One region of the Brevibacillus jepli genome, then DNA from elsewhere that is predicted to be linked to it. Evidence: predicted binding sites of a transcription regulator. Region 1 holds the regulator's gene; each other region holds the start of a gene.
The links. Region 1 encodes Rex, which represses fermentation and respiration genes when NADH is low (regulators of the CRP and FNR family bind a similar motif). Its sites were predicted from a motif close to TTGTGAAATATTTCACAA; they were not measured.

Region 1 (10,904 bases):
ACATCGTCATCATTATTGCCTATGCGATGATGTCAGATGAAGAGGCGAGAACCTACAAGCCGCGTGTCGCCATTATGGATGAAAAAAATCAGATCAAGGAATTGATTGCAGAAGAAGTACACGCGACTATTCTGTAAGCGATCTGTCAATCCTGCATAGAGCCACCTGCCTTGTGAGACAATGAAAGTACTCATGCCTCATAGGGGGTGGCTTTTCTTGTGAAAATCGAGGACTGGTTTCATACACTACGCAATAAAGCACAGACGATCGAAGAGAAGTGGCAGGGAGCCTCTGAACAAGAGCGACTCCAGCTCGCTGACCAATTGTTTCATTTGCGTCAAGTAAGTGATACCGTTGTTGACTTGTGGCTTCAGTTCGAGGAAAAATTATCGAATGCGATTCGGCGCATCAAGGAAATGGAAGGGCAGCTTCCGGCTGAAACATCAAACGCTGAGGAGCCGAATAAAACAGAAAACGGAAAAAAGAAAGAGCTAGCCGCTGAAACGAATCCGTACGAGCCGATTTTTCGCCGTGGTGAGGGCTTTTATCATTTGCGGATGTTCCAGGACGCCAAAAGGTGCTTTGCAGAATTAGTCCAAAAATCACCAGACTGGGAAAGTGGACGCTTGTACTACGCCTACAGTCTGTTGTTATGTGGAGAGACAGAATTAGCCTTTCGTGAGTTCCGGCTTCTCGGCAGGACAGCGAGCTCACCAAAGATTGTAGCCATCAGCTTCAATGCGGTCGGCTGTATATTAGCAGAAGAGGAACAATGGCTGGAAGCGGCGCAGGCTTTTAAGACATCTCTCGAAATAAAGCCAGAACAGGAAGAAGCAAAATACAACCTTGCGCTGTGCTATTTGAAGGATGGCGATGCGCAGGAAGCATTGGACGAATTGGAACCATATCTGGAAAAAAACGAGCACGATTGGGAAGCTCAAATGCTTTGGCTGCGTGCTGCCAAATTATTGCATACGATGGACGAAACAGTGGAATGGAGCCCGCCGAAAAACTTGCAGCTGCCAACACGCGATTTAGACAGCGATACCCTTCAAGAAATGGCCTCTTTATACGAAACTGTGGGCAATTACCACCGGGCTCAGATTTGCTATCACTTTTTAACGGAACGTTCTCCAAAAGAAGGCTGGACGTGGCATGGCTTAGCCTGGAATACATGGCTGATTGCTGGGACCAAGCGTGCACTGACGCTCGTAAAAAAAGCGGTCAGTCTCGCTCCGGAAAATGACGATTTCATCTTTAGCTACGGTTGGATGCTGCTCTTTGACGGAAAAGTGGACGATGCCATCGGTGCATTTCGCAGCATACTGGAGAAAAACCGAGACAATCGCCTCGGACAGTCTGGGATGATTTCCGCCTATGAAAAGCTAGGGGATACGCAAGAGGCAAAACGTTTGGCAAAGTATTTCCTGGAGGACGCTGAGCCATATGTGCGATCATTAGGGTATTATCATTTGGGCAGAATCGCAGTTATAGAAGAAAATTGGCGCCTGGCTGAGCAATATTTTCAACGGGCATTGCCATTCGCAGATCAGTTATGGGAAATCCCCATCTATCTACAATTGTGTGCAAGCAAGCTCGGTGATTCAGAAATTCACAGTGAGCTCGTAAAGCCTTAAGTGTACAAGAGAGCAGGAATATTTCCCATCGTTGCCGAATGTGAATGGGTGCGGATTGAAGTTTCCGCCCAGGTTACGAGGTGACAACGTTTGAATCGATTACTAGTTGTAGATTTTGAGACGACGGGAAGCCATCCACGCCAGGGAGACAGCATCATTCAGATTGGTGCCGTCGCAATCGATGACGGGCAGATTACCGAGAGCTTCTCAACCCTGATTCACCCGGGGCAGGATATTCCCCCTTTTATTACCCAATTAACAGGGATTACCAATGAAATGGTGGCAGACGCTCCTTCGTTAGAAGAAGTGTTTCCAGATTTCTTGCGTTTATTGGATGGACGAGCTTTTGTTGCACATAATGCAAGCTTTGATCTCCAATTTTTACAAGAAGCCCTGCTGAGCCAGGGCTATTATGCGTTTGACGGTTACGTGTTCGATACCGTGGAGCTATCCCGGGTTCTTTTGCCGATGCAAAATAGCTACAGACTTGGAGAACTGGCATCTGAGCTGGAAATTGAGCACGATAATCCCCATCAGGCAGACAGCGATGCACTGGCCACTGCGCAGCTGTTTCTTCACTTGCTGGACATTTTGAAGAAAATGCCGCTCGTAACAGTCCAGAGGCTGCAAATGCTCGTTTCTTCGTTTCGCTCTGACATCGAGGTTCTTTTGCGCCAGATTGAAATGGAAAAGCTCATGGAGCTACCTGAACTGGATGGAAGTCCAACAACCCCTGATTCATCTGACATGTGGGATATATATCGCCAGTTGGCCCTTCGAAAGCACGAAGAAAAATTAACAGCGTCTCTTAAACGTTCGCATGTCGATGCTGCTGTGACCAAAGCTTTTGCTGATCAGCTCGAGGATGTTTTGGGTGAGGATGGACACATCCAGGCGAAAATGCCGGGGTATCAGCGTCGGGATGCGCAGGAAGCCATGATGCATGCTGTTTTTGAGGCGATGGAGGATGGCGCTCATTTACTCGTAGAGGCAGGGACAGGTACGGGAAAATCGTTGGCCTATCTCTTGCCGGGTATTATATGGGCTCATCACAACCAGCAGCAGCTAGTGGTCAGTACCAATACCATTCAATTGCAGGAGCAGCTGTTTCAGAAGGAAATCGCTACGTTGCAGGAGTCACTGCCCTTTTCCTTTACTGCTTCCACCTTAAAAGGCAGAGGGAACTACTTATGCTTGCGTAAATTCGAACAAGCCTTGGACGAGCCTGTAGAGGGCAGCAGCCAAGAAATGCGTTTGGTTAAAGGGCAGATGCTGACGTGGCTCACACAAACCGTCACAGGTGATGTGGAAGAGCTGAGTATGCCTCCAAGCGGTCAGCTGCTGTGGCAGCAGGTGAAAAGTGATACGAGCTCCTGTTTGAATCGGGCTTGTCCCTGGTTTAGTCGCTGCTACTATTTTCAGGCGAAGGAGCGGGCAAGAGATGTTGACGTACTTATTGTCAATCACGCTCTTTTCATTAGCGACTTGCAAGCGGAAAACAGAATTCTTCCTTCGTATGAAGTAGCGATCGTCGATGAGGCCCATCATTTGGAGGATGCTGCGACACAGCATTTGGGCAAACGATTTTCTACCACTCAGCTTCTTTTCTTGCTAGACAGAGCTTCTGTTGATGAAGGTGGAGCCATTGCCCGCTTCACAGAGGAATTGCAAAGCTGGATGCCTGCTGTACAAGAGGATGTTGCAGCCAAGCTTCTTGAGCTGAGAAAACAGTCCGCTACCTTGCGAGATAAAGCACAGCAATGGACGCAGCTCTTGTATGTATGGGCATCAGAGCGAGCAGAGGAAACGACGGATGCGGGACGTGAGACAGTTCGTTATCGGATCGAATCGTTTGTAGGCAAACAAGAGAGAATCCGCAAAGTGACCAAAAAGCTGATTGAGGGTATGACGGTGTACGCCGCGAGCCTAGAGCAGCTGTTGCGAACGGCTCCACAAGAAGAAAAGCCTCCTTTTTCCGTACGAAGTCTGCTGACAGATTTATTCGGGCTCGTAAAGGATTGTCAAAACGCCATGGAGCTGCTCCACTTCTTTTTGCTGGAACAAGATGCGGAGTATGTGTATTGGATGGAAGTTGAGTCCCGCACAGCGCGTAAGCAGGTTCATTTGTCAGCAGCGCTCTTGAAGGTTGCCGACTCATTGGCAGATCCACTATTCGGCCAGAAGCGGAGCTTGATATTAACGTCAGCCACATTGACGGTTAAAAACAGCTTCTCCTATATCAAGAATCTGTTCGGTCTCGATCAATTACCGGAGGAACGAGTGCGAACCTTGTCTCTCCCTTCACCGTTTCATTACGAAGAGCAGGGGCTGCTGTTGATTCCTTCTGATTTTCCAGCACCGGGCAAAGAAGGTGATCACACCTATCTGGAGGCGGTTATTCAGGGGTGCGTAGATGTTGTACTGGCCTCGAAAGGACGGACGCTCATCCTGTTTACGTCTCACTCGATGCTTAGGCTCGTTTACCAAGCAATGAAGGAGCGGCTAGCAGAGGCACCTGATCCGTATACGTTGTTCGGTCACGGAATCGATAGCAACAATCGGAGCAAGCTGGTGAGGTTGTTCCGGAGCATGGAGAGAAGTGTCCTGCTGGGGACGAGCAGCTTCTGGGAGGGTGTTGATATTCAAGGAGAATGGCTGAGTAGTTTAGTCATTGTACGCCTTCCGTTTACACCACCGAATCATCCTGTGTACCAAGGTCGAGCTGATCTCTTGAAGGCTGAAGGGAAAAACGCATTTATGTCCTTGTCTCTTCCGCAGGCAGTCCTGCAATTCAAGCAAGGTGTGGGACGATTAATTCGTCATCATTTGGATCGTGGGGTAGTGGTCGTTCTCGACACACGTGTCGTCGAATCCCGATATGGGCGATCGTTCCTTCAATCCCTACCGCCTTTTCAGATCGAAAGTGGTCCGTGGCCTACGCTGCGAGAGCGCATAGAGCCATTCCTTAGTATGCAATCCCTGTCAGATTCATAAAATGAAAGCAATAGTCTCATAGGGATTAAGGTGATAAAATAAATGTTATGGAAAAAAGCGTGGCGTTGGTGGCTCGTGGTGTTAAGCGCCGTTTTCCTTTGCGCATGCTCGATTGACAGCCATTTGCAAGAGGCAGCAGTGAAGATAGATGACCCGTTTGAAACGGAGACAGAACAGGAATTTTCGGGTCTCATTATCACCTACTTGGCACTTCCGCATGGGGAGAGCACGCTCTTGAGAATGCCAGGTGGCAGAACGATGCTGATTGATACGGGTACAGTAGAAGATTGGCCCGTTCTCTTAGCTCGTTTGGCAGAGTTCAAGATTACGCGACTCGATTATGTGGTGTTGACGAACGATCAGCCGGAGCACATGGGAGGTTACGCTTCTTTAAGCCAGCAAGTATACGTGGATACCGTTATTGTGCCCAAGCTGATCGCACCATCGATACGCCATGTCGTGTTGCTTCGTCCCAATCAAAAGCAGATGGAAGCAGAGCAAGGACAAGTACTCACTCTTGACCACGGGGTCTCGATGGAAGTTTTGCTACCGGATGAGCCGTTATTTTTGTCGCCCCAGAACAATTCCCTCGTGTTTCGTCTGATGCACGGTGAGCTACGGTTTTTATTTACGAGCGCCGTGAACGAAAAGGCAGAAGAGCGGCTGCTGGAACGCCAAAAAGACAAGCTGAAGGCTGAAGTGCTAAAGGTAGGTGGCCAGGGGAGTAATCAAGGCTCTTCACAACCCTTTCTCACTGGAGTTGATCCACAGGTCGCCATTATCCAGACAGGCAGATCGCGGGATAAAATGAAAGACGGACAGACGGAAGTCATGGAGCGCTTGGGTGAGTCATGGGCCGAGACATACGTTACCAGTCACGACGGTTCCATTACCATTTTGTCTAATGGAAAAGAATATCGGATTTTGAAGCAAAAGAATTAGGGGGGAAGACCGAACGTGGCTAAACACGAAAAGATTTCAGAAGCGGTCGTCCGTCGTTTGCCAATTTATTTGCGTTACCTCAGTTATTTGCAGCAAGTAGAGGTGACCACCGTTTCCTCCCAACAGATGGGCAAGAATCTTGATGTGAATCCTGCCCAAATCAGAAAAGATCTTGCAGCATTCGGTGATTTTGGAAAAAAAGGAATTGGCTATGATGTCGATTACCTGGTGGAAAAAATACGTCAAATCCTTAAATTAACGGATGAAATCCGTGTAGCTTTGGTCGGAGCTGGACATTTGGGCCATGCCATTAGTAACTACAACGCTTATTTGAAAGATAACATGCGGATTGCGGCCATCTTTGACAGTAATCCTGAGAAACAGGGCAAAGAGGTTGCGGGTATCCCGATCCAGCCCTTATCAGAGCTGGAAGAAACGGTCGTCAAGCAGCAAATCAAGCTGGCGATTATCACCGTACCTGCACCAGCAGCGCAATCCGTATGTGATCAGTTGACTCAAGCGGGTATCAAGGGAATCCTGAATTTTGCCCCTACGACTATTCGCGCAGGCAAAGATGTTCGCATTCATTATGCGGATGTGACGTCCAACCTGCAAAGCTTGGCCTACTACTTGACGTAAAGAACGGAGTGTATTCAATGAAAAAGACGATCCTTATTCACGCAACAGTCATTACCGTTAACGATACGAATGAAGTCATTTACGATGGTGCCGTAGCATTCGAAGGCAACAAGATTACGTACGTAGGACCAACTCCAGAGGACCTGTCGGAAGCAGGCTACGATGAAGTCATCGATCAAAAAGGGGACTACATTCTTCCAGGATTAATTAATACGCATGGCCATGCGGGGATGTCCCTCCTACGCGGATATGCAGATGATTTGCCGCTGCAGCAATGGCTCGAAGACAAAATGTGGCCATTGGAGGCACAGTTTACGGGTGACACAGTAAAATGGGGAACGCAACTGTCTCTCATTGAAATGATTCGTACGGGTACCACGACGTTTGTGGATATGTATGATCATATGGATGTCGTGGCGAAGGAAGTAGATGCAGCTGGCATGCGCGCTCGTCTTTGCCGAGGCATGATCGGACTGTGCTCCGAAGAAGAGCGCCAAACAAAGCTGAAAGACGCGACACTTTTTGCAAAAGAATGGCACAATCAGGCAGACGGCCGCATTACGGTAATGATGGCACCACATGCTCCGTACACATGCTCGCCTGAATTCATTACCCAAATTATCGAAAAAGCGGACGAGCTGTCCTTGCCACTGCATATTCATATGTCTGAAACGGCTTGGGAAGTAGGACAAAACGAAAAAGACTACGGGCTGCGTCCAGTCGCTCATTTGGAAAAGCTGGGGATGTTCAACCGCCCAACCCTTGTCGCACACGCTGTTCACCTAACGGATGAAGAAATCGACATTTTGGCAAAATACAATGTGAGAGTTTCTCATAACGTTGTGAGTAACCTGAAGCTGGCAAGCGGAGTTGCACCGGTTCCGAAAATGTTGGCAAAAGGCGTAAGCGTATCGCTGGGTACCGATAGCTCCGCAAGTAACAACAATTTGAATTTGTTTGAGGAATTAAAGCTGGCTGCCATTCTGCACAAAGGCGTGAACAACGATCCAGTAGCGGTACCAGCAGAAGAAGCGCTTCGCATGGCTACACGCTATGGTGCAGAAGGGGTTTTCCAAGAGAACAGCCTCGGAAGCATTGAAGTAGGCAAGCAGGCAGACCTGATTGTTTTGGATAGCCACCAGGCACATTTCCACCCAGCTCACCAGCCGGTTTCGCACGTGGTGTATGCAGCCAATGGACGCGATGTGAAAGACACGATTGTAGCGGGTAAATTCCTGATGCGTAATCATAAATTGTTGACCATCGATGAAGAACGCGCGATTTACGAAGCGAACCGCGTATTCCAAACGTTAAAACGGTAAAAGGCTCCTGTCAGGTGGGGGACAGGAGTAAGGCAGTGTAAGTGTAGGTAGGGGAATTGGATACTACGACGTTCCGTTGTTCATTTTTGCCACAGCTTTTGTCAGGAGATGATGGCGAAAATGAAGAGTGGGTGTGTGCGACCATTGACGCAAGGGAGACGATAATCCTGCCCAGGAGACGCGGTATTCCTGTAGCAGAAACCCAAGTATGTCAGGAGATGTGGTTTGTTGCGGAGATTTCACGCGCTCACCTCCTCGGGGTGTATATGTAGTATGACCGCCCGACCTTAAGCTATGATTAGCAACTTTTCCGTGTCGTTCTAAAACCTTCCCGTATAGCATAGGCTAAAGACAAAAATGGGACAGGGGGGACGACATGTACATCCGGCCCAAAATGCTGTGGTGGCTCATTCCTATCCTACTCGGTCTATTCCTGATCGGGATATTACTGGGGACAGTAAGTAGATCAGCCAATACAGACAGCAAAAATACTGCGTCTGCTGTAAAACAAGAAGCTGGTACGGAGCCGACATCGATTACCGTAGAGGAGCTTCTCGAGCAGATCACAAAAGACGAGGAACGCTCATTTCTTGTTTATATGCAGGACCAAACTCTTCATGGGAAATATCGGAATGAACAGTTTGCGCTCGAAGGTGAGATCGGTGGCCACCAGCTTGAGATAACAAGACAAGATGGGCAGCCAGTAACGGTACGTATTGATGGGCAGGTACAGGATCATGCTGCGCTGCCGTACGCGATGTTCACACCGCATGAACACGCTGCATTGCTTAAGGGAGTTATGCAATCTGTGGAGCCTGAGCGCCTCGAAGAGACTGCAGAAAAAGGATGGACTGGATATCGCATAGCGGTACCGCCGCAAGAAGTCACTTCGCTTTTATCAATGTGGCTGGGTCCTTCCTTCCCCATTGATGATTTGACTTCGAACGTAACGAATGGAATCGCAGTCAATTACCAACTATGGTACGAGTCAACTACGGGGCAGCTTCGCCAACTGGAGCTTGAATTGCAAATACAAACGGCAGATGGAGTGAAGAGAGACCAGCTTCGATTCCGATTGTAATGTCAGCCACGTAAAGGAGTTACTTTGCTGTGTTAGTACGAATTATCCTATCCGTCGTAGCCGTAATCTTGCTTACTGGAGCAGGATTCGCCTATCATTTGACGGCATCTGTAGCAGGAGAGCGTGAGCAATTTGAGGAGACCGTTCGTCAGTGGGTCCAAGACCGCACGACGATCACGGAGATTGAATCCATTGACGAGTACCGAGGCAAGGAAAGCTACGCTGTCGTCATTGGTAAAAACAAGGCGGGAACACCGGTTGTCGCTTGGATGACGGATCAAAAAGTAAGCTTTGACCGAATGGATCTCGCCGTCCCGAAAAAGAATGTAGAAGATGCCGTGTACAAGTCTTTCCCGCAATCAGAGATCACGCATTTGGTTCCAGGTCTCGAAAATGATAAGAAATTTTGGGAAGTAACTGTCAAAGACAAAGACGGCCGTTTTCACTATATTCATTATGATTTATTTACTGGTGCTTTGTTAACCTCTTACGTGCTCGCACCTATCTGATACGTCTGCTTGATAACAGGCCTTTTCCTTATAGGAGAAGGCCTGTTTGGTATTCCACCCAACATCTGTATAAGAAAATGATATACTCATATGATATACTGGGTTCGTTGCAAAGAGAGAGACGAGAACGATATATATGGGGGGAGTAGCCGTGCAGTTGAAAAAGAGCGCAATTGGATTATCTTTGCTGGCAACGTTGGCACTCCTGTTCGGAGGATGGTTCTTGTACCAAAAGATGGAGATAGAGGAGCCAATCCGTACAGAAATTGGACAGATGGAGTCTGCTACATTAGGAAACCTGGAGATCAGCAAAGATAAAATTCAAATAGATGTAACTGTTACCAAGCCTGAAGCTTTCCCAGCAGAGTATCGCAATCTGTTGACCGAAACACAAAAGCTCGCAGGTGAAAAAGAAGTAGTCATTGACATAGACAATCAGTCTACAGCGTTGAATGATATATGGCAGAGCGGTCAATTTGTATTTACAGAAGCTGTGGAGCTCCATGAGTATAGTCGCATCCCGGCCATGGTGGAACAGTGGAAGAAGGGCAATCAGCTCGATGAAGCGTCTACGTTGATGGATGACGAGAATATATACGTGTACTTGAAAAAAGGAACGGAGGATTTTTACACCATCATCCCCCGTGTGAACGAAAAAGAGGTGACGGCACGTGCGTAAGGAAATTCTGATCGGCGTCGTACCTGCCCTGTTGATTTTTCTTGTGTTTCTAGGTGTAAACATTACGCCATTCCTGGTGTTCGGAGCCGTACTGGGTGCGATCTACTTCCTGGTGATTCGGCAGCAAAACGGACAAGGGGGCAATGTCGCTCTTGGCGGGAAAAGAAAACAAAACAAGCATGAGCTGCCGAAATCCGACGTTCAGTTTGCCGATATTGGTGGGCAGCAACGTGCGAAAAAAGAACTGAAGGAATCCCTTGATTTTCTTGTGTACAAGGACAAAATCGAGCAATACGGGATTCGGCCAATCAAAGGTGTGCTTTTGACAGGCCCTCCTGGTACGGGTAAGACACTGATGGCAAAGGCGGCAGCGAACTATACGAATTCTGCCTTTGTGGCTGCCTCAGGCTCGCAGTTTGTGGAAATGTACGTCGGTGTCGGTGCCCAACGCGTTCGTGAATTGTTTCAAGAAGCGAAGACGTTGGCAGAGAAAAATGGTCAGGACAGCGCGATTATTTTTATCGATGAAATTGATGTTGTGGGTGGAAAAAGGGACGGTCAACAGCAGCGTGAATACGATCAAACCTTGAACCAGCTGCTGACCGAGATGGATGGAGTAGCTACTAGCGACAAACCGCGGATTTTGGTGATGGCGGCTACCAACCGAAAAGACATGCTGGATGCAGCGTTGTTACGCCCTGGACGTTTTGACCGCCATATTACCGTAGATCTACCTGACAAGCCAGCCCGTGAACAGATTTTGACCATTCATACGGCGAACAAACCGCTCGGCGAAGATGTCGTATTGGAAAAAGTGGCACAAGAAACATTCGGCTTCTCAGGCGCACAGCTAGAAAGTGTAGCAAATGAAGCGGCCATTTATGCCATGCGTGACCGTAATGAAAAGATCGGGGCGAAGCATTTTGCTTATGCAGTAGACAAGGTGATGCTAGGGGAGAAGGTCGACCGTCAAGCATCAGAGGAAGAGAAGAAGCGTGTCGCTTTGCATGAGCTGGGGCATGCCATTGTCAGTGAGATGGTCCGTCCAGGATCTGTCTCTCAAGTAACTTTGAGCCCACGGGGCAAAGCACTCGGGTACGT
Region 2 (10,904 bases), on a different contig from region 1:
AAATGTTGTCGAGATTGCAGCAACGAAAAATGTCTCGAAACAACAAGTGATTGATGTGATTGCAAAAACACAGTCTGAACGACAACTTCAAGATGGAAAAAATGAAGTAAAGATCAGCGATGATTTACTGAAACAAATGATGAAAGAAGTTGAACCAAAAGTCATACACGTAATTGAACACAAAACGGAAACGGAATGGTAGTAATAGAAGAAGAGGCGGGAAACCGTCTCTTTTTTCGTTTCATCTATTTCTTTTCCTTTTACAAATTATGTATATTGATATAGAGTTAACAAAGAATGGAAAAACATTAGTGTGATCAAATCCACAATGATCCGATGAAATCAATCGGGAACAGATGGAGGAGGAACATGTGTATGAAGCAAAATAGTAGAAAAGGAATTTGGAAACGATTATCGATTCTCTTGCTTTCATCCTTACTTGTACTTGGCAATATCGCAACTGGGAGTACACTGGTACAGGCGGCTGAGCAAAAATCAGAAAAGATTCTTTCAGAACAAGAAGCTATTGAATACGCCAAGAAATGGGTGACTATCCCCGAAGGTTATGAGTATAGCCATGGAAAATACTACGAACCGTATGAAGACTATATACCCTATGCGGGATGGTCCCTTAATTGGAACAAATCAGATCAATCAAGTATCATGTATGTCATTCATCCTGTCTCAGGGAATCTGTTGAGATATCAATATCATGGCAACGACAGCGAAGCCCCTAGCCCTGCTACAACGAATAGACAGCAAATCGCTCTTGAGGGAGTAATGCAGTTTCTCACAAAAGTCATTCCTCCAGAGGAACGAGCGAAGCTAACATTGCTAGAAGAAGACGATTACAAGAGCAACAATCCAGAAACGTACTCTTTTAAATTTCAGAGAGTTGAGAATGGTATTCCTTTTAAGGACAATTCGATCGCTGTAACCGTGCGAGGAGACGGAAAGATTCTGCGATTCAATCGATTATGGTATGAGGGGGAGTTGCCTGACGCAAGCCAAATCATATCGGAAAAAGAAGCGCGCGAGCTGTTGGAACAAAAAACGGAGCCAACCATGTATTATAAGAGTTTTTCCAGTGGAGATCATGAGGAGAAATACAAGTTGGTCTACGATTACCTACCAACCGATCCGCAAATGGTAGATGCGATCTCAGGCGTGATGATCGATGGCAAAGGGGCGGTGGCGAAACCAAAGCAACCGATCAAGATTTTGAAGGAATTACCCCCTGCTTCAGCTCCAAAGGCGGGGAGTCAGAAAGACGGAGCTTTTACCCGTGAGCAAGCGGAGGCAGGCGCAATCCATCTCCTGCAAACGACGCTCCGTGATCAGCTGGCAGATATTTATATGCTTGATCCACAGCCGTATGATGGAGGTCTGAGGGGGAAGGAGACGAATTGGCGGGACTATAAAGTGCATTTTGGATGGTTGAAAAATGGTCTTCTGATTGAGAACGCAAGATTTGAAGTATCTGTCAACCCGTACTCAGGCAGCAGTCATATAGGGGATGACGAGCTTCCCTATCCTGTGATTCTCGACAATAACATGCAGAGAGTAGACTTGGCATTTGCGAAAAAAACGGAGCAAGCCGTGAAAAAATCGCTCGAACTCTACTACCTGCTACCGGATAAAGACTTTAACGAGGTAGAGGAACCAAAACCGCGGCTTGTTTACCGCCTCAGCGGAGACAAAGGAGTTGTCGACGCACACACAGGAAAATGGATCAGTTTTTCAAAACCTGAAGAAAGAAAATGAGAAGCCTTGAACAGCTTCGAGATCACGAGCGAACCAAACATAAGAGATGCGAATGAAAAACGGCTGTCATTGGCTGGTCTTAGACCTGACCTTTTGACAGCCGTTTTTTCTATTTTGCCTATTGCGTGACTCCTAGCATTTGCTTCATATCCTCTTGGGCATCCCCAATCAACTGAATATGGAACAAGTCTTGCAGTACTTGCAGAACACCGGGCTGAATGAACTCAGGCAATTTCGGGCCGATTCGGATATCTTGTATCCCCAGGCTAAACAGACCGAGCAAGATCGCTACCGCTTTTTGTTCAAACCAGGAAAGGACGATACTTACCGGCAGCTCGTTCACTTCACATTCGAAGGCATCGGCTAAAGCAGCCGCAATCGTAATGGTAGAAACCGAGTTATTGCACTGTCCCAAATCGATATATCTTGGGATGTCGGTACCTGGCACGGTGCCGAAATCTACATCGTTGAAACGGAATTTTCCACAGGAGGTAGTAAGAATGACTGTTTCTGGCGGTAAGGATGTAGCCAATTCACGGTAATACTCGCCTCCCTTGCCAGGAGCGTCGCAACCAGCGATGACGAAGAAGCGTTTGATCTTTCCTTCTTTTACAGCCTGAATAATTTCAGGGGCGATTCCGAGCACCGTTTTGTGATGATATCCTGTCGTCAATGTCAGTTCCGATTCGATAGAAACCTCAGGAAGAGACAATGCTCTTTCAATGAGCGGCGAGAAGTCGTTATCTACAATTTTCGTTACATTTTCCAAGCCAGTTATATCATACGAAAAGAAACGATCGGCGTAGCTGCCACGAATGGGCATCACACAGTTTGTTGTAGCCAGTATGGCGCCTGGGAATTGCTCAAACAATTGACGTTGATCGTACCATGCTTTCCCGATGTTTCCCTTCAAATGTGGATATTTTTTCAGTTCTGGATAGCCATGCGCAGGCAGCATCTCGGAATGCGTGTACACATTGATTCCTTTGCCTTCTGTCTGTTTTAACAGCTCTTCGAGAGCAAACAGATTGTGCCCCGTTACAACGATGCATTTTCCTTCTATTTTATTTTGCGAGACTGTGATTGGCTGCGGGATTCCGAAATGATCCGTATGGGCTCTATCCAAAAGCTCCATGACTTTTATTGCGGCACTTCCTACTTTCATCGCCATCTGCAAATGTTCATCCAAGTTAAAATTCACATTCGTCAGTGTAAAATAGAGAGCTTCCTGAGTAATTCCATCCACTTCAGGATCGATATACCCCAGTTGCCTTGCATGTGTTGCATAAGCGGCAATTCCTTTTAAAGCAAAAATAATCGTATCCTGAATACTCGCAAGCTCTTCATTCTTTCCGCAAACGCCGATGATCTTACAACCACCGGATGGAGTCTGTTCACATTGATAACAAAACATGTATGATCCACTCCTTCTATCCAAGATTTCGCTTTGATTATAAGCGGATTAACTGGAAGGAGCTGTGATTAAAATCACAACGAAAACGAACATTGCCTCTTATCATTGTGAATGAAGATGATTCCCAAGTGAGGGGTGTTGTTATGGTACGAAAATGGCAGTTGCCGTTACAGACGTTGAGTCTTACGGTCGGTTTCATGGTATGGGTCATTCTGTCATCGCTCATGCCTTTTATTAAAGAAACCGTACCCATGAGTGCAAGTGAAGTGGCGTGGGTGACAGCGATTCCGGTGCTTCTTGGATCGTTGCTCAGAATCCCTGTTGGATATTGGAGTAACCGATTTGGCGCGAGAATATTATTTAGCATTAGCTTTCTCTTGCTGCTAGCTCCTGTTTTTTATATTAGCCAGGCGACCACTTATACCGATTTGTTAATAGGCGGGCTGTTTTTAGGGATAGGCGGAGCGGTGTTTTCCGTTGGTGTCACTTCTTTACCGAAATACTATCCGAAAGAGAAGCATGGTTCTATAAACGGAATCTACGGTATGGGGAATATTGGTACAGCGATCACAACTTTTGCTGCGCCAGTTCTCGCCAAATCGTTTGGATGGGCCACGACTGTACAGATGTTCATGTTATTGCTCGCGGGATTCGCTGTGCTTACCTTCTTGATGGGGGATAAAAATGAACCAAAGGTAGTGACTCCTCTTGGTCAGCAAATAAAGAGTGTCTACAAAAACGAGAAGCTGTGGTTAATCAGTTTGTTCTACTTTATTACGTTTGGCTGCTTCGTCGCTTTCACCGTGTATCTCCCGAATTTTTTAGTGAGCCATTTCCAGTTGGATAAAGTAGATGCGGGGATGCGAACAGCAGGGTTCATTCTTTTGGCGACACTGGCGAGACCAGTGGGAGGCTGGCTCGGAGATAAGTGGAACCCTTTCAAGGCATTGATGATTGTGTTTGCCGGGCTCGCCTTGTCTGGAATTGTCTTATCGTTTTCGCCAACGATTGTGATGTATACAGTAGGTTGCTTGCTGGTGGCGACATGTGTCGGAATCGGTAACGGTGCCGTGTTCAAATTAGTGCCGATGTATTTCTCGCGACAAGCGGGGATTGTGAACGGGATCGTATCTGCCATGGGTGGATTGGGAGGATTTTTCCCGCCGTTGATATTAACGATGCTGTTTAATCTGACGGGTCATTACGCGATCGGTTTCATGGCGTTGTCTCAGTTTGCACTGGCAAGCTTGATCTTGGTGATGTGGATGTTTTATCAAGAGAAGTTGCAGCTCGCCGCCACCATAATGGAAAACACGGGTGAAGCGATACTGATTACAGATACGCGTGGCGTCATTAAAAGTGCGAACCATGCTTTTACGAAAGTGACCGGTTACGAGATGAATGAGGTGATCGGCAAGACTCCCAGCATTTTGAAATCGGGAAGGCAGGATGCGGACTTCTATCAAAAGATGTGGGATTCAATCAAGAAAAATGGCTATTGGCAAGGCGAAATCTGGAATCGTCGAAAGAATGGAGATCAATATCTCCAATGGTTAACAATCAGCGCGATTCTGGACGATGCAGGAGACGTCGAGTACTATGCTGGCATGTTCAGCGAGCTTGCGGAGCAAAAACATGGATAAAGAAGCTTGAATCAATAATGAAAAAAAGTCTTGGACGGACAAGTCCAGGACTTTTTTCATGTAGAAAAGTATGAAGAGATCGCTCACATTTGGCAAATATCAGGAGGACAGTCATCACAATAAATCGCTTCTTTTAAATAGGCAAGGTCCTTAATCAAAATATGCCCGTGGGGGAGCAGATCGATGGTGTCCTGTTTTTTCAGATCGGACAGCATCCGGTTAACACTTTCTCGTGTCAGGCCAATGAATTGCGCCAAATCACGATTGGTAAGGGAAAGGTCGATGAGAATTCCGTCGGGGTGTGGCTTGCCGTACGTGTTACTCATGCGGATGAGCGTTGAATACAGGGCGCCGATTTTGCCATTGAGTAGCAAATCACGGAATTTGGACTGCATCCGCCTGTTCATCAAGCCCATCCAGCGCAGGAAGTCTACGCAAAATTGTCCGTTTTTGATGAGCATTTTTTCCAACGCTTGTCGCGGGATGATCCATATCTCACCTTCCATCAACATGGTGCCTGTCGAGGTGTACATCAATTCCTGTTCGAAGAGTCCAGAGACGCCGACTAGCTCTCCTGCACCAAATACTTGCAGGGTCAGTTCTTTTCCATCGTTTGTGTTTTTTGTGAGCTTGATTTGGCCCGACGAAATTAAAAATAGCTGATCGGCGCTTTCACCATCCAAGAACAGGACGGCTCCGGGAGCAAAGCTCTTCCTAACAGAAAACGTTTCAAGGCTATTCACAAAATCGGAAGAAATCTGCTCCACAAACGTAGTGCCATTTCCGGTCATGTGGGTCCTCCCTTATAACAAGGATAAAAGGTAACTCATTATATCATCCGAATTCGATGGTTTGGAAAGGGAAAATAGTCATGATTGTGGCAGTGGTGTGAGGTATATCACAACCCGGGTTACGAGCCATTGCTACAATAGTCTCGAACGAAAGGAAAAAAATGAGCAGCAGCAGGGAGGGTGTTGTATGAACTATATATTTGCTTCCAAGGTGGCGAAGCGTGCTTTTATCATCATTGCTTGCTTGTTCGTCTTAAGTTACGTGGGAACACGTTTTTTCACGCATATTGACTTGGCGCTTTACGGCTATATGGTGGGAACTCTTGTCTTTATTGGAGGTTTCCTCTACCGATTCTCTGCCTGGGCAGATCGCCCGCCAACGAATGTGATTTTAAAAAAAGGGCTACGACTTCTCTTTCGTAAAAGCACGGCAAATACAACGGTGGATCATCTGGCCATCTATCGCTTTATTTGGAATCGGGGATGGTACCGCTGGACACAGCACATTTTACTGGGATGGGGATGTATCCTAGCCGCATTCGTCACCTTTCCGTTAGTGTTTGGCTGGATGTATTTCACGATGACGGACAATGGCTTCTATCAGGTTGTATTCATGGGTTTGGATGTTTTGACTGTAAAAGCAGATGGCTGGGTTGCCTTTCTCTTTTACAATGCGCTGAACATTACTGCTTTTATGGTCATCAGCGGAGCAGTCATGGCTTTGTATCGCAGACACAAAAACATGCAGGCACGGGCTGAACAATCCTTTGTCTACGACTTCTTGCCTTTGTACTTGCTACTGTTTATCAGCATAACAGGCTTGATGTTAACTGTAAGCAACATGTTCTTAGGGGGCTTTGGGCACCCGGTCATATCAGTCACTCACCAATTCGCAGTGATTGTGACCTTGATTTATCTGCCATTCGGAAAACTGGCTCACATACCGTTCCGTCCTATGAGTGTGTTTGCTCGTAATTATCGTGAACACTACGGCGAGCAGGAAATGAAAAAGTGCAAAGTGTGCAGCAATGAATTTGTTTCTGCGGAACAATCGGCAGATGTAATCAATGTATTGGGTAAAAACGAAATGGCTTTTCAAATGGAAGAAGGATTCCACTTGGCTGAACTCTGCTTGCCGTGCCGCAGAAAATACCGGATGTTCCGCTTTACAGGAGTTCCTACGCACGAGATCAATGCCAGGGAGGCCAATCAACATGCCAAAGGATAAATTTTTTAAAGACATTGAAAACAAGATTCATCCAAACGAGAAATTGGTGAGCACGCACTGCTGCTACTGTGGCATGCAATGCGGGATGAACCTGCGTGTAGATACAACGACGAACAAGATTATCGGAGTGGAGCCACGGTACGATTTCCCTGTCAATCTGGGTAAGATGTGCCCAAAAGGGGTGACAGCTTATCAGCAGGTGAACCATCCGGATCGGATACAGCGGCCTTTGATTCGAACAGACGCATCATTAAAAGGTACAGCGGAAGGATTTCGGGAAGCGTCATGGGAGGAAGCACTTGACTTGATCGTTTCCAAGTTCAAGGAATTGCAGCACAACTATGGCAAAGATACCTTGTCTGTTTACTCTGGCGTTTCCATGACCAACGAAAAATGCTATCTCACGGGTAAATTTGCCCGGGTCGCCTTGCAAACCCGCTATATCGACTACAATGGTCGCTTCTGCATGTCCTCCGCTGCGGCAGGATTGAATCGAAGCTTGGGGATTGACCGAGGCTCTACCGTTCCCTGGACGGATATTCATCAAACAGACTGCTTGTTTTTGGCCGGTTCAAACGCGGCTGAATGTCACCCAACCAGCATGTTTCGTATTTGGGAAGTGCAAAATCGAGGCGGTTATCTGATCGTAGCCGATCCACGGGAAACACCTTTGGCACGTCGTGCAGATGTCCACCTGGATCTGCGGCCCGGTACAGATTTGGCACTAGCAAACGGAATCGTTCATCTCCTGATCAAGAATGGGCATATTGATGAAGACTTTATTCGAAATCATACGAATGGTTTTGAAGAAACAAAAGAAGTGGTTGCTACCTTCACACCGGAGTATGTCAGTGACATAACAGGAATTTCTGTGGAGAAGATTGTGCGAGCTGCCGATATTTTCGGGAGGGCACCCGAAGCGATTGTGCTGTTTTGCCGTGGGGTGGAACAGCAGGCGAAAGGGACGGACAACGTATCGGCCTATACCAACATGTCGCTCGTCACAGGCAAGATTGGCCGTCCCAAATCAGGTGTGGCAACCCTTACCGGTCAAGGAAACGGTCAAGGGGGGCGGGAACACGGGCAAAAAGCCGATCAGCTGCCTGGCTACCGCAAGATTGACAATCCTGAACATGTGCGTGAAATAGCATGTGCCTGGGGGATGCCAGCGGAAGAGATGCCGCAAAAAGGTGTCTCGGCCTATGAGATGTTCCAGCTGATGAAGGATAAAACGATCCGCAGCTTATACTTACTCTGCTCCAACCCGGTTGTTAGTGCACCAAACCTTAATCATGTCCGGGAGTCGCTGAAGAGTCTGGATTTTATGGTTTGCTGCGACTTTTACCTGTCTGAATCCGCAGAATACGCCGATGTCGTTCTTCCCGTTACGACTTGGGCAGAGGACGATGGAACGACAACGAATCTCGAGGGTCGCATCATTCGTCATCGGCAGGCGCAGGAATGGTTTGCCGAATCCAAGCCTGACTGGTGGATTCAGATCGAAATCGCGAAGAGAATGGGGCGCGGACAATACTTTGCTCACTTGCAGTCTCCCCAGGATATTTTCAATGAAATACGTCAGGTCTCCAAAGGCGGAGTAGCTGACTATTACGGGGTCACCTACGAGAAAATCGAAAAAAACAATGGGGTTTTCTGGCCGTGTCGCGAGGAGGGTGACGAGGGACAGCCCCATTTATTCCTGGATAAAAAATTTTATTACCCGGATGGCAAAGCCAAAATTTGTGCGCTGCCTTACCGTCCGCCAGCGGAGGAGCCGGATGAGGAATATCCTTTGCGGCTAACTACGGGACGAGTTGTTTTTCACTATTTGTCCGGGAACCAGACAAGACGAATCCCGTTTTTGAACGACATGTATCCTGATCCTCTGCTAGAGGTTCACCCAAAAATAGCAGCTCGTTACGGCATTGAGCACGATGAATTGGTCACGCTGAAAACGAGGAGGGGCGAGGCACAGTACCGTGTGAAAGTGATCGAGGCCATTCGAGAGGACACGGTGTTTGTTCCGTACCACTGGGGAAAAGAGAAGTCGATCAATCTGCTGACCAACCCGGCATTGGACCCTTACAGCAAAATGCCTGAGTTTAAAGCGTGTGCCGCGCAAATCATCAAGCAAAAACATGGAGGAGTTCGCCATGGGTAAACAAGTCTTATACATCGAAATGGACAATTGCATCGGTTGTCGAAGCTGCTTGGCGGCGTGTACACAGTGTGGCGGCCACGACAACCGAAACCGAAACTACGTACTGGATGTGGACCCGTTTATCAACAGACAAACGATCCCTCTCATGTGCTTCCATTGTGTCAATCCTGCTTGTGCACGCAGCTGTCCTGCTCAGGCGATTCAAATCGCAGATAATGGGGCCGTATTGTCAGCCTTGGTAGAGAAATGCATCGGCTGTCAAAACTGCACGATTGCATGCCCCTATGGGATTCCCAAATTTGATGAAGAGCAGAATCTCATGTACAAGTGCGATCTATGCTACGACCGTACGAAAGAGGGAATCCCGCCGATGTGCGCTTCGGTTTGCCCGACAAACACCTTGCAGTGGATTGAAGAAGCAGAGCTGGAAGAAAAACGGGCACAGATTCCTTTGGCCAATGGCAAATGGACGGCCAGTCACGATCCGGATGTGCTGGAAGGCGAAACGAATGTGAAAATTAGCCTGCCTGGCATTCTGCAGGGCAAGCAGAAGCTATTCTAGAGGGGAGATATACCTTATGGAGAACGAGAAAAACCGCCACATTCCTTCGAAGGATGATAACTATACGCACAACATCAATCGTTCCAATGAGCGCAATCTCGATCGCCGGAGTTTTATGAAAACAATGGTAGGGGCAGCCGGCCTTTTCGCGGCATCTACTCTGCCATGGGGAGCATTAGCTGCCAAAGAGCTGATCGTTCCATCCAGCAAGTCGTTTCCCACGCAAAAAATTGCGAATCTCAGTGATATAAAGCCTGGAGATGCGATTGAATTTAATTATCCAGGAGAGCATGACAGTGCACTGTTCGTATATGTAGCGGAAAAGGAATACAAGGCGTATCAAAATGCATGTACGCATCTGAAGTGTCCGGTATTTTGGGACCGTGATGAGAAAGAGCTGCTATGTCCATGCCATCATGGAAAGTTTGATGTGGCTACGGGGAAGCCGCTCGCTGGTCCGCCGAGAAGACCGCTTCCGGAAATTGTGGTTCAAGAGAAAGATGGAGCCGTTTACGCTGTAGGGGTGAAGAGATATGAAGAGCAGCTATAGAGGTGTCATCCTGTTAGCCTTGATCCTGTTCGCCAGCATTGTATGCACCCAGTACGTAGTCAATATGTATTTTGCACAGCGGTATATGGAGGTGCTACTGCTCAGCGGTGCTGCGGTTGTGTTGTTCCCACTGGCATGGCTGGTATATAGCAAAGACAAGCGAGATCGACGAGAGCAAGGGAATTAATAGGGAGAAGGAAGGGTGGACAGTTGCCATGAATCCTACTAAGCGAACGATTGCCGAGCTTCACCAAGAGCTGCCTCCCTTGGTGGATAAAAAAATGGGGATACTCATTCAAGATTTGGCGGATGATGCCGAGCTACACAGTCCAGCTCTCTTGGAAAGGCAGCTGGCAAAATGGGAGATCACAGAGGATGAAGAGCATCTGCGGCTATATTTTAACCCTTGTCAGTTTGTTGCGATTCCCATCCAGAATGGACCTGTTGTTTTTTCGCAAGAGGATGACTGTACTCGAATGGTTGCCAGGGATAACCGGGGACAGCTAGCGTATCATATTTCTTTTGGTAACTAACGTCTACTAGTAGAGGTTGTTCAAAAAGTCGACTTTTGATCACGAAGTAATTCAAGAAGCTAATTCGACATCGAATATGGCGTTTACCTCCGAAGTCCGGTGCTCATGTAGATTACCTACACTCCGCTCCTCCTTCGTTCGGTTCTCGCCATCTTCTCGGTGCTAAAAAGCCGACTTTTTGAACACGCACTATTAGATGGAGGGATTGCAATGGGACCACCGCCTATAGGATGTATGGGGATGATGCAGGAGTTTGAA
Region 3 (10,904 bases), on a different contig from region 1:
AAACCCATTAACCCCAACTTAATGCTCTGCTTCTCCATCGTCTCTCTCCCCTGCCTTTTCTTTCCTTATTTTTTGCTTAGCCTCTACCGACGATCATTGCTTTGCGGACTCCTGGTATCAGTTGCAAGCTGTCCAAAAACTCCGTACTGGATACGCGAAGATTAGCCATATCGACTGACATCGATATAGTAGCAATCCCTTGGAGCGGTATCGTCTGATTGATGGTTAATACGTTTCCACCTTGATCTGCCACATATGTGAGAACTTTGGACAAGTAACCCGACATGTGATCCAAAGAGAAAGTAAACGTCATAATTTTTTCGCTCATCATCGCATTGAACGGAAAAATGCCATCCTTGTACTTATAAAAAGCACTACGGCTCAATCCCACCCGTTCAACCGCTTCGTTCACGGTATCCACTTCGCCGGATTCCAGCATCTTCTTGGCTTCAATCGTCTTGGCGATCGATTCTGGCAGGATGTCAGATCGAATCAAGTAGAATTTTTCTTCCTTTTTCATGCGTTGTGTCCTCCTGAGAAAAACAGTTGTTTCTTCATAGAGGACATTATAACGGAAAGTACGTAATGTGACAATCCTTGGTCGTCAACTTTTTTCATGGGATCATATTTGGTTTACTTTGATTTACATGAGGGAGAGCTTCTTCGCGCACAATAATGCTATTCGTTTGAGGAGGTGAAAGAAAAATGGCCGGACGAGGAAAGTCAGATAAATCGGAGCGCCGTAATAATCACCCAGCAGGTAAACCAAGCAGTCTTGAGCAGTTTGGCAATGACATGCGGGGCAAAAAAATGGCACAGTCTCCAAACGTGATTGAAGACCCTAGCGGAAACGGATAAATCAACACAAAAAACCCGGGACACGATGATCCCGGGTTTACCTGATTCGATTAGTATGCCAAAGAGGACAGACCGTTGATATGAGTCAAATAACGAACGTTACTTGCTTCTTTCATCAAGGTTGCAGGCAAGCCTTTCAACTTTAGCTGGCTTGCACCGATTGTTCCGATTGCATCTTTACGGCCCAGGCTGCCCAATGTACCGGAGAATACCGGTTTGAAGGTATCCATTTTGGTGCCGTTGAAGTGTGCGAAGAGATTGTGACCCACTACTTCACCCATTTGCCATGCCAATTGCGCTGTCGGCGGGAATGGACGGCCTTCTGGTCCCATTACTACTGCACTGTCACCTGCGAGGAATACGTCAGGGTGAGAAGTGGATTGAAGGAATTCTGTAACCGTTGCACGTCCGCGGTTTACTTCCACGCCGCACTCAGCTACTACGCGATTTCCTTGTACGCCACCTGTCCATACCATCGTTTTTGTTTCGATGGTAGCGCCATCTTTCAGGCAAACAGTGGTTTCTTTCATTTCTGTTACAGGTACGCCTGTCAGGAACTGAACGCCGCGTTTTTCCAAGCTCGTTTTCGCACGCTCAACCAGGTCAGGAGCAAAGCCCGCCAAAATAGATGGGCCAGCTTCTACACAGTAGATGGATACATCAGCGAAATCTACGCCGTGTTTGTGGCACAAATCTGGCAGCATATCTGACAATTCACCAACAAGCTCGATCCCTGTCAGACCGCCACCACCAACGACGAAGGTCGCATCTGCTTTGTTTTTGCTCGTTTTGTATTCAATCACGCGCTCTTCAAGGTGAGCACGCAGACGATTTGCTTCCTCTACAGACTTCAGTGTGAAGCTGTACTCTTGCAGGCCTGGGATTCCGAAGAATGCGGTTTCACTACCCAGCGCAATTACAAGCGCATCGTATTTAATGGACTCTCCGCTCGCCAGCGTTACACGTTGGGATTCAAGACCAATATTTTCTACCGTATCTACTACGAGGTTAATATCTTTGCCACGCAGCAATCTTTCCAGAGGGAGCGCCACGTTTTGTTCAGACAGATTTCCTACTGCCAAGCGGTGCAGCTCCGTAATGATTTGGTGAGTAGGAAAACGGTTTACCACCGTGATCGACGCTTCTTCAGCCGTCATGTATTTACGTGCAGTCAATGCGCTGAGCAAACCGCCATAACCGCCGCCTAGAATCAGAATTTGCTTCGCCATGCCCAATCCTCCGTCCTTCTCTTCCATTCAGTAATGAATATACTAGCGTTTTTGTTGTTGACGTTCTGCTGTTACTTCCAAGAATGCTTGTGCGAAACGCAATGTTTTTTGTACTTGCGGATCTTTGAGCATTTTGAGAATGCCGAACAATCCAATAGTAGACTCCTCTACGTGAACACGGTCATTGGCTTCAATGGCTGCTTGTGCGATACCTTTGGCTTTATCAGAGATCGGTTTTACGAACTCTTCCATTCCGCCTTTGATATCGTCGATCAACACATGATCGTTAGCTACGGTTTGTACCAAATCGTACGTTTTGGTCAAAAGGGTTGTCATTTCAGCCAGCTTAGGCAGGTTCGCCACCAATACGTTAAGCGACTCTTGAATCTCTGGTTTCATCAACTGATCGAGTACATCTTGTTGCTGCGCTGGTGCCAATGTTGCTGTGCTTGCTACTTCAGCAGCAGCTTGAGCTTGTTGCGTAGTTGTTTGAGACATAAAAAAACGTCCTCCTTTGCTTTGGAATAGAGGCCTTTATTTCTCGATGCCTGTTCATACGAGTTACGGCCGCTATTCTTCCCGAGAATCCGGTGATCGAACTTATTTGTAACTTTTTTCACAAAGTAAAGTAGACAACGGATTTGAATGAATGATAAGTGCATGATTTCACAAGTACTTATTCAGGAAAGCGTACACAACAAATCCACTAAGTGAACAGGCTCGATTCAGAACTCTATGTACTCTACTATATACCTTCTTCACAGGAACATCAAAGGAAAAAAACCGCTTCCTTAAGAAGAAGCGGTAGTTGAGAGCTTTTTATAGTAATCTTTGATCAGCTGATGATGCTTTTCGTTAATATCCGTATAAATTAATTCGATCATGCTTTGCTTGTCTTGAAACGATTTTTCCACGATTTTCGCCATCATGACGATCTCTTGCGCTTGCTTGGGAATCTTGAATGACAAATGGAGAAAATCACCTTTTGATACATAGCCATCTGTTCCCAAGACGAGACGGGTAGGAGAGAACTTCAGTAATACTGCCTCTCCCTTTTCTTCAATTGGCCTGGCTCCCATCACCTTATAAGGAACTTGGATGCCGAGATCCGGGGAAATGAGCTCCGTCTTACGTTGTATGATTTCTACCCCGACACTAATCGGAATCATCGCCAATAGCTTGATCGGCCACAGCGTTTGCTCCGAGACTACTTCCAGATCCACCGTGTTCACTGCCGCATCTGTTTCCCAGCGAACACGCACGGTTGATCCGAGCAGCTCTGCTTTTGTATCAGCCTTCATCTCGCAGGAAACGACGAGATAACCACCCTTTACATGTTCGACCATAGCTTGAACGGGCGTTTTCACTTGTTTGGAGATGATCAGCGGTAGCGTAGCACCGCGTTGGAGTCGTTTATCCGTCATAAACGGAATAAGTGATGGGACATCAATCATGGTTTTCGTCACTCCACAAAGTCAAACTCTAATTTGCCGATCCGGACGGTATCCCCGTCTTTTGCTCCTAGCTTGCGCAGAGCGTCATCCACACCCATGCTGCGCATTTGTCTTGCAAAACGCTGTGCTGCATCATAGCTGTTGAGATTCGTCATTCGTACGAGCTTCTCGATCTTATCGCCGCTAATGACAAACACTTCGTTATCACGCGTAATCTCGAATGGCTCTGGTTCTTTTTCTGCTCGGAACACAACGCGCTCTTCCACTTCCACAACTTCCTCGACTGCCGGCTTGTCTGGAATCGTCGCCAATGTATCCCCGATTGCATACATCAATTCTTGTACACCTTGACGAGTTGCAGCAGAAATCTCGTACACCTTCACGTCTGGAGCCTTTTCTTTGAAAATGCGCAGATTTTCCTCTGCTTCTGGCAGCTCCATTTTGTTCGCTACGACAATTTGCGGACGATCTTCGAGCTTCAGGTTATACATGGTCAGCTCTCGGTTGATCTGCAAATAATCCTCATATGGATCGCGTCCATCTACCGCTGCCATGTCAATCACGTGGACAATCAAACGAGTACGCTCTGCGTGACGCAGGAACTGATGACCAAGACCTACGCCTTCATGCGCTCCTTCAATCAGTCCTGGCAAGTCAGCCATAACGAAGCTTTGTTCACCCAGGTCCACAACACCCAGATTCGGTGTCAGTGTCGTAAAGTGGTACGCAGCGATTTTTGGCTTCGCCGCTGTTACACTGGACAACAACGTGGATTTGCCCACACTCGGATAGCCAACCAATCCCACATCGGCAATGAGCTTGAGCTCCATGACAATGTAACGCTCTTGACCTGGCTCTCCATTCTCCGAGATGTGTGGGGCTGGATTCGACGAGTTGGCAAAACGAGTATTACCTCGGCCGCCTCGGCCGCCTTTTGCGATCACGGCACGTTGACCATGCTCCACGAGATCGGCAATCACTTCTTTGGTGTCATCGTCAATGACAGTTGTTCCCGGCGGTACGCGAACGACCATATCTTCCGCACCTGCTCCGTGCTGAGATTTGTTGCGTCCATGCTCTCCGCGAGGGCCTTTGAAATGTCGTTGATATCGGAAGTCTACCAGCGTGCGAAGTCCTTCATCTACAACGAAAACGACATCTCCACCTTTACCGCCATCTCCACCTGCTGGACCACCCAGCGGTACGTACTTTTCCCGGCGAAAGGAGACGGCTCCGTTACCACCGTCCCCGCCTTTTACATATACTTTTACCTGATCGACAAACATGGTGTCACCTCTTTCATTCCACGAATGGGACCACCAGATTCAGGACCCATTCATCTTCCGTATGTATCCACTCGGTGACCTCCACCGTACTCTGTTCGCTTTTACGTATCAGTTTTTCCAATTCTTCCATTCCGGATGCACGAAGCACTCCGGCCAGGTCAAAACGAAAATGAACGCCACACTCATCCATCTGCAAGCTTACCTGCATGCTGGCTGGTTCGTACCCGCTTTGGTCTACATGATCGTTCACTGTGCATAATATCTCTGACACCAGCTGAAACAAGTCTTGCTCGTCCAATACTATTCGCGTGAGATCCACATGATTGCACACGTCTACTTCTAAAAGCAATTCCTTGTTCAGTGCGTTAAATGTCAAGAAGAAGACGGACAACAAGGAGCTATTCAAACGGGCCACCATCGATTCCTGCATCGCCATCTGAGCGATGCGCTTCAAATGTGCCTCTCCTTGTTCAGTACGGTTCAAATGCAAATAGCCGAGCAGAACCTGAACATGGTTCAACCAGTCATGACGCTGCCTGTTCAGAACGGTCAGCAACTGGTCTGTCTGATGCGTAAACAGCCTCCGCTCGTCCCCCATTACATTCACCCAAGTCGATAAGAATATCTTTCCCGTCTATTGTACCATAAAAAAACCTCTTTCGAGGCAAAATCATAGAAGAGCGACCGCGTTTTCATGGAAGTTTTTATGCGCTCCGGAATTTCATAAATTCCTACTCGTAAAAAAGAGCCAGACAAAAAGAAAACCCAGCTACATGGCTGGGTTTTTCTTTACAAATATTTATGCTTCAGAAGCTACTGGCTCGATCACAACTTGTTTGCGATCACGGCCCAGACGCTTGAAACGAACAACACCATCTGCAGTTGCAAACAGAGTGTCGTCTCCGCCCTTCATTACGTTCGCTCCTGGGTAAATCTTCGTTCCACGTTGACGAACGAGAATGTTACCAGCAGTAACGAATTGCCCGTCGCCACGTTTCACACCCAGACGCTTGGAAATGGAATCGCGACCGTTCTTTGTGGAACCTACCCCTTTTTTCGATGCGAAAAACTGAAGGTCCAAATTAAACAGCATGTTCATATCAGACACCTCCCTGCCATTTATCATCACTAACTTTTACGTATTTGCCGTAATTCGCCTCAACTGACAAAAGAGAAATCACCATGCTCTCTGCCAAAAGCTGTTGTTTCTCGTGTGCAGCCTCATCATCCGAAGAAGAAAGGCTCCACTTCAAGAACCCACCGCCTTCTTGTGCGACATCAGCTACAGGAGTGATGCCGGTCAAAGGTTGAATGGCGTTTAATATACCAAAGCTGATGCCTGATACAGCAGAACAAACGATGTCTGCCCCATAGGCACCCGCATTGGCATGTCCGGAAATACTAATTTCATGGATACCGTGCGACCCACGTCTCACGATCACTTCAATCATAACAAGTCACCAATTAAGCGTTGATCTTTTCGATCACAACTTTGGTGAATGGTTGACGGTGACCTTGCTTGCGACGGTAGTTTTTCTTGGCTTTGTATTTGTACACGATGATCTTTGCAGATTTACCGTGTTTTTCTACTTTACCAGTTACCGTTGCACCAGCTACTGTAGGAGCTCCTGCAGTAACTTTGCCGTCTTTGCTTACGAAGAGAACTTTGTCAAAAGTAACAACGTCTCCTTCGTTGCCAGCCAATTTCTCGATGAAGAGAACTGCTCCCTCTTCAACTTTGTATTGCTTTCCACCGGTTTCGATAATTGCGTACACTGTGTGCACCTCCTATACTCAGACTCGCCTTTACAGGTGCGTCGACGAGCGACGGCTTATGTACCTGATTCGTGCGGTTACAGTATGCACGAGGCATATCTGCATGACAACCATTAGGTTATCATAGCTACAATAGCCCAGTCAAGTTATTTCGATCGTAAACGCTCCGCCTCTGCCCGACTCCCTACGTAACCGATTCGATACTCGTCTGGGCTCATAGCAGGGACAAGCTGCTTATAGAGGTGAACTGGCCATGTAATCGCATCTGTTTTTTCCTGCTCATTTATCATGTCCAACAATCTCGGCGGCATTTCCACGAGAACCGCCTCTGCCTCTTGGCTCTTAGCCAAAGCTGTAACTTCTGCATACAAGCGACGGATTAACTCATCTACACGCCATACTCTCCCTCGTCCCTTACATGCATCACACGGCTCTGTCAGCCGCTCTGCCAGGCTCGCCCGTGCTCTTTTTCTCGTCATCTCTACCAGTCCGAGCGACGTCATCCCGAGAACTGTCGAAGGGACAGCGTCCTGCGCCAGCTCCTTTTTCAATCGCGTGATGACTCGCTCCTTATTACTCTGCTCCTTCATGTCGATGAAATCGATGATTACAATGCCACCAATGTCTCGTAGCCGAAGCTGTCGGGCAATTTCAGTTGCCGCCTCCAGATTCGTTGCAGTCACGGCCTGTTCCCGCTGTTGTCCACCCCCACCTGTGAACGAACCGGTATTCACATCGATGACCGTCATCGCTTCCGTTTTGTCGATGACCAAGGAGCCTCCATTTTTTAGCGGCACCTGCCGATCACGAGCACGAATCAGCTCCGCCTCAACACCCAAGGAGTCAAAGAGCGACTGCTTCCCCTGATACCAGCGAAGCTTCTCTTGTTCTTCGGGAGCAAAAGCAGCCAGCGCCGCTTTTACCTGTTGATGAGCAGCCGCACCTTCTACCAAGAGCTCATCGATCCCGTTAACCATTCCATCTCGCAGCGCCACTTCAATCAACTCTGCATCCTGAAAAACACGACCAGCCTGGCGCAGTGTCTCAGCAGTTCGCAGCATATCCTGCCAGCGATTGCGCAAATAGGCTAACTCGTTGATTAGCCCGAGCTCTTCTGCCTCCGCGGCTTCCGTACGCAGAATGCAGCCTTCACCTTGCGCGAGTGACGATGCGATTACCTGTTGCAGACGTTGCCGGTTGGCATCATCGGTTATTTTACGCGAAATCGAAATGCTCTCTTCTGTCGGCAGGTACACCAGGTAACGCCCCTGCAGGCTGATCCGCATTGATATTTTGGGCGCCTTCATTTCCGAAGCCTCTTTGCTCACCTGGACCAATACCTTCTGCCCTACTTGAACACGCTCTGAAATATTCGGCTTGGTTGGACCACCTGACGCGGCTCCTATTGTATCGTCCACGTACAAATAAGCATTTTGTCCTGTACCGATATCGACAAAGGCGGATTGGATGCCAGGCTTCACATCCGCGACCCTTCCTTGATAGATGTCACCTACGCTAGCGTGCGCTCCTAAATCCTGCGTACGCCACTCTTGCAGTCTCCCGTTTGCCATGAATGCGATACGAATGCTGCCACCGAGTCCACTAATTGCTATTTGCTTCACTGCCTTCACTCCTTATTACCCGTACGAACGATGCCCATAAAGAAGGATATCCGGGCTCATAGGAAGTAATCTATCATAGCTGCTAAGTCAAGGTAAAGGAGATCAGCCATGATTCATACAGATGACCTGAAAGTAAGACCATTGCTGCCCAGTGATGCGGCCCACTTGATCAAATGGCTTTCTGACGAGCATGTCTTGACCTATTATGAAGGTCGCGATCGCCCTCATGACGAGACCCTCGTTCAACAAAATTTTTATCCGGAAGATGACAATGCGACACGATGCCTGATCTTATACGAGGACGAGCCGATTGGCTATGCTCAATTTTATCTGCTCGAAGCAACCGAAAAACAACACTATGAGTATGCACATGACGACGTCGCTTACGGCATGGACCAGTTCATTGGAGAACCGACCTACTGGAATCGCGGCATCGGCACTCAGCTCGTCAAAGCCATCCTCCACTATCTCCATACGGAAAAAGGCGCACAAAGAGTTGCGATTGACCCGCAAGCCTCGAATGAACGAGCCCTCCGTTGCTACGAAAAATGCGGCTTTCGGAAAGTAAAAATGCTTCCTCTGCACGAATGGCACGAAGGAAGCATGCGTGATTGCTGGATGATGGAATGGATCGCTCCTGCTGACTAAAGAAGCTTGCCCACTGCCGCGTCGTGTTTTTGCTCGAACAAAAGGGCATGCAAAAGCTGTTCCTCTGCCAAGAGCCCCGCTCCCTGCACATAAAAAAGATGGGAGCATCCACGCCGCAGCTTATGCGAGACGGCCAGCACCGTTTCCTCGGGATGCACGCGTATCGCTTGAACGGCAGCTTCTTCCTTCTGCCGATCGTATTTTTCCACAAGAAACCGAAAAAATTGATAAGGAAACCGCAAGAATGCCTGGATGTTCAGCGTCAATAAATATATCCCGATCACGACTAAATTGTACTTCAAATCCAAGCTGGACATCCCAACCATGATCCCTGCAAACAATGTACTGCCTGTCATCGAAATCATCGCCGCCTGCCGATACGACATAAACCAGCAAAGAACGGCCAACAATATTCTCCCACCATCCAAAGGCCATATCGGCAGCAGGTTAAACAGCGCAATCGTCGCATTGCTTACCAGGAAGAAGCGGGACCACTCCTCTGTCCAAACCCCCATAAACCAAAACAAGTACGAAGCTGCCATCATTACCATATTTAAAAAGGGACCAGCTAGTGCCACGACAATCTCATCCATCGGGTCCGTGGCGTATGAATCTTCCATCGTCGCCACTCCGCCAAAAGGCAGAAGCTGGACTTCTTTTACAGTCCAACCGAGCTCGCGAGCCATCGCTACATGTCCCAATTCATGGATCAGCACGATGACGAACAAGGTAATGACCTCCAGAAAATGGCCCGTCACCACTGACAAGCCAATCACTGCCCAAAAAAGCAGGTGAATCCGAAAGCGAATGTCTAGCCAGCCTCCCCTATTCAAACGGGATCACTTCCAGAGGATTGACAAATTGCTCGTTGGTTTTGGCCCCTACATACAGATGACGTGAGGTCTGGTTCACCACCCCTGCGGTTCCGATGACTTGACCAGGAGTAAGAACCTCGTCCTTCGTCACCCCTATGCTATCCAGATTGCCCAGCCATACCTCCCGCCCTTTGGTTAGACGGACAACCACGGTCGTCCCATAACCCGGCTTTTCCCCGACAAAAGCAACCCAGCCCGCTTCACCGATTGTGATTTGGTCGTTCATGCCTGTATGCAGAATCAGCTTTGTGCTCTCGGGTTCATAAGACTTTACGACCTTCCAGCTACTAGGGAGCTTCCATACAGCAGCGTCTTTCGTTGTGCTCGTCGCTGGCACTGCTGGGGGACTCGTCGGTATTGAAGGCAGCATCGTCGGAATGGGACCAAATCTCGCTTCATACCAGTCTGCTACGCCAGAAAAATTAAAGTCCCGCGTCATCACTTCCCGTGCTGAGTTTTTCCAAGAGGCTGGGATCAGTGTTGTTTGAAACAAAAGATAGGCTGTTCCGATCAATAAGACGGATGCTAAGATTTGGACGCCCCATTTTTCATGGGAAGGTGGCTGATCCAACATATCGTTTTCACGCGGCGCGTAACCGAATGGGTTTGGAGTTTCTTCAATGGGATCTTTCCAATCATCTACGTAGGGAGTGTAGCTGTCACGTGACTGCGTTCGGATTCTCTCCAACCGCTCCCGCCGTCTTTCTTTTACACGATCTACTCTACCAAACATGTCCATCCCTCCGCAGGCCAAGCCTTTAGTATCATCTTATGACTTGTCTACCTGCTTTATGACGGACGGCGACCCGTATCTCAAAGGCATACCTCACCGGGCCCAAACACGCAAAAAAGACAGTCTCCCCATTGAGAGACTGCCTTTGAATCTGTCATTTTTTACAGTTTAGTTACGCTAGCAGCTTGTGGTCCACGGCTACCTTGAACGATTTCGAACTCAACCTTTTGACCTTCGTCAAGAGATTTGAAACCTTCTGACTGGATTGCGCTGTAGTGTACGAATACGTCGTCGCCACCCTCAACTTGGATGAAGCCGTATCCTTTTTCTGCGTTAAACCATTTTACGATACCTTGTTGCATGAAACAAAACCTCCCTGAACATTACGCCCCACGAGGCGAAAGAGTGTAGCGTTAACCTCTT

Region 2: hcp (hydroxylamine reductase) is a predicted target of Rex. The motif match lies at 3,241-3,258, and genes of this name have one in related genera.
Region 3: AB1L17_RS06605 (helical membrane plugin domain-containing protein) is a predicted target of Rex. The motif match lies at 2,692-2,709, and genes of this name have one in related genera.

The regions. Positions count from the first base shown of each region.
Region 1 covers NZ_JBFEFW010000010.1:75,007-85,910, forward strand. The annotation lists gene panD (aspartate 1-decarboxylase) at 1-137, shown strand, start outside; gene AB1L17_RS12885 (tetratricopeptide repeat protein) at 219-1,637, shown strand; gene dinG (ATP-dependent DNA helicase DinG, 3'-5' exoribonuclease type) at 1,728-4,631, shown strand; gene AB1L17_RS12895 (ComEC/Rec2 family competence protein) at 4,674-5,573, shown strand; gene AB1L17_RS12900 (redox-sensing transcriptional repressor Rex) at 5,589-6,212, shown strand; gene AB1L17_RS12905 (amidohydrolase) at 6,230-7,534, shown strand; gene AB1L17_RS12910 (hypothetical protein) at 7,598-7,777, opposite strand; gene AB1L17_RS12915 (BTB/POZ domain-containing protein) at 7,911-8,615, shown strand; gene AB1L17_RS12920 (cell wall elongation regulator TseB-like domain-containing protein) at 8,645-9,124, shown strand; gene AB1L17_RS12925 (hypothetical protein) at 9,276-9,803, shown strand; gene AB1L17_RS12930 (AAA family ATPase) at 9,796-10,904, shown strand, end outside.
Region 2 covers NZ_JBFEFW010000015.1:32,685-43,588, forward strand. The annotation lists gene AB1L17_RS17335 (hypothetical protein) at 1-202, shown strand, start outside; gene AB1L17_RS17340 (YcdB/YcdC domain-containing protein) at 376-1,764, shown strand; gene hcp (hydroxylamine reductase) at 1,883-3,178, opposite strand; gene AB1L17_RS17350 (nitrate/nitrite transporter) at 3,322-4,821, shown strand; gene AB1L17_RS17355 (Crp/Fnr family transcriptional regulator) at 4,905-5,612, opposite strand; gene AB1L17_RS17360 (hypothetical protein) at 5,800-6,840, shown strand; gene AB1L17_RS17365 (molybdopterin oxidoreductase family protein) at 6,827-9,001, shown strand; gene AB1L17_RS17370 (4Fe-4S dicluster domain-containing protein) at 8,994-9,563, shown strand; gene AB1L17_RS17375 (Rieske (2Fe-2S) protein) at 9,580-10,113, shown strand; gene AB1L17_RS17380 (hypothetical protein) at 10,097-10,300, shown strand; gene AB1L17_RS17385 (hypothetical protein) at 10,329-10,646, shown strand; gene AB1L17_RS17390 (hemerythrin domain-containing protein) at 10,857-10,904, shown strand, end outside.
Region 3 covers NZ_JBFEFW010000004.1:217,622-228,525, forward strand. The annotation lists gene AB1L17_RS06585 (homoserine dehydrogenase) at 1-38, opposite strand, end outside; gene AB1L17_RS06590 (ACT domain-containing protein) at 77-520, opposite strand; gene AB1L17_RS06595 (hypothetical protein) at 706-858, shown strand; gene AB1L17_RS06600 (NAD(P)/FAD-dependent oxidoreductase) at 909-2,087, opposite strand; gene AB1L17_RS06605 (helical membrane plugin domain-containing protein) at 2,130-2,585, opposite strand; gene AB1L17_RS06610 (PilZ domain-containing protein) at 2,879-3,541, opposite strand; gene obgE (GTPase ObgE) at 3,550-4,827, opposite strand; gene AB1L17_RS06620 (Spo0B C-terminal domain-containing protein) at 4,841-5,425, opposite strand; gene rpmA (50S ribosomal protein L27) at 5,627-5,920, opposite strand; gene AB1L17_RS06630 (ribosomal-processing cysteine protease Prp) at 5,928-6,278, opposite strand; gene rplU (50S ribosomal protein L21) at 6,292-6,603, opposite strand; ribosomal protein L21 leader region at 6,614-6,692, opposite strand; gene AB1L17_RS06640 (Rne/Rng family ribonuclease) at 6,750-8,225, opposite strand; gene AB1L17_RS06645 (GNAT family N-acetyltransferase) at 8,334-8,873, shown strand; gene AB1L17_RS06650 (M50 family metallopeptidase) at 8,870-9,706, opposite strand; gene AB1L17_RS06655 (peptidoglycan DD-metalloendopeptidase family protein) at 9,699-10,481, opposite strand; gene AB1L17_RS06660 (cold-shock protein) at 10,643-10,843, opposite strand.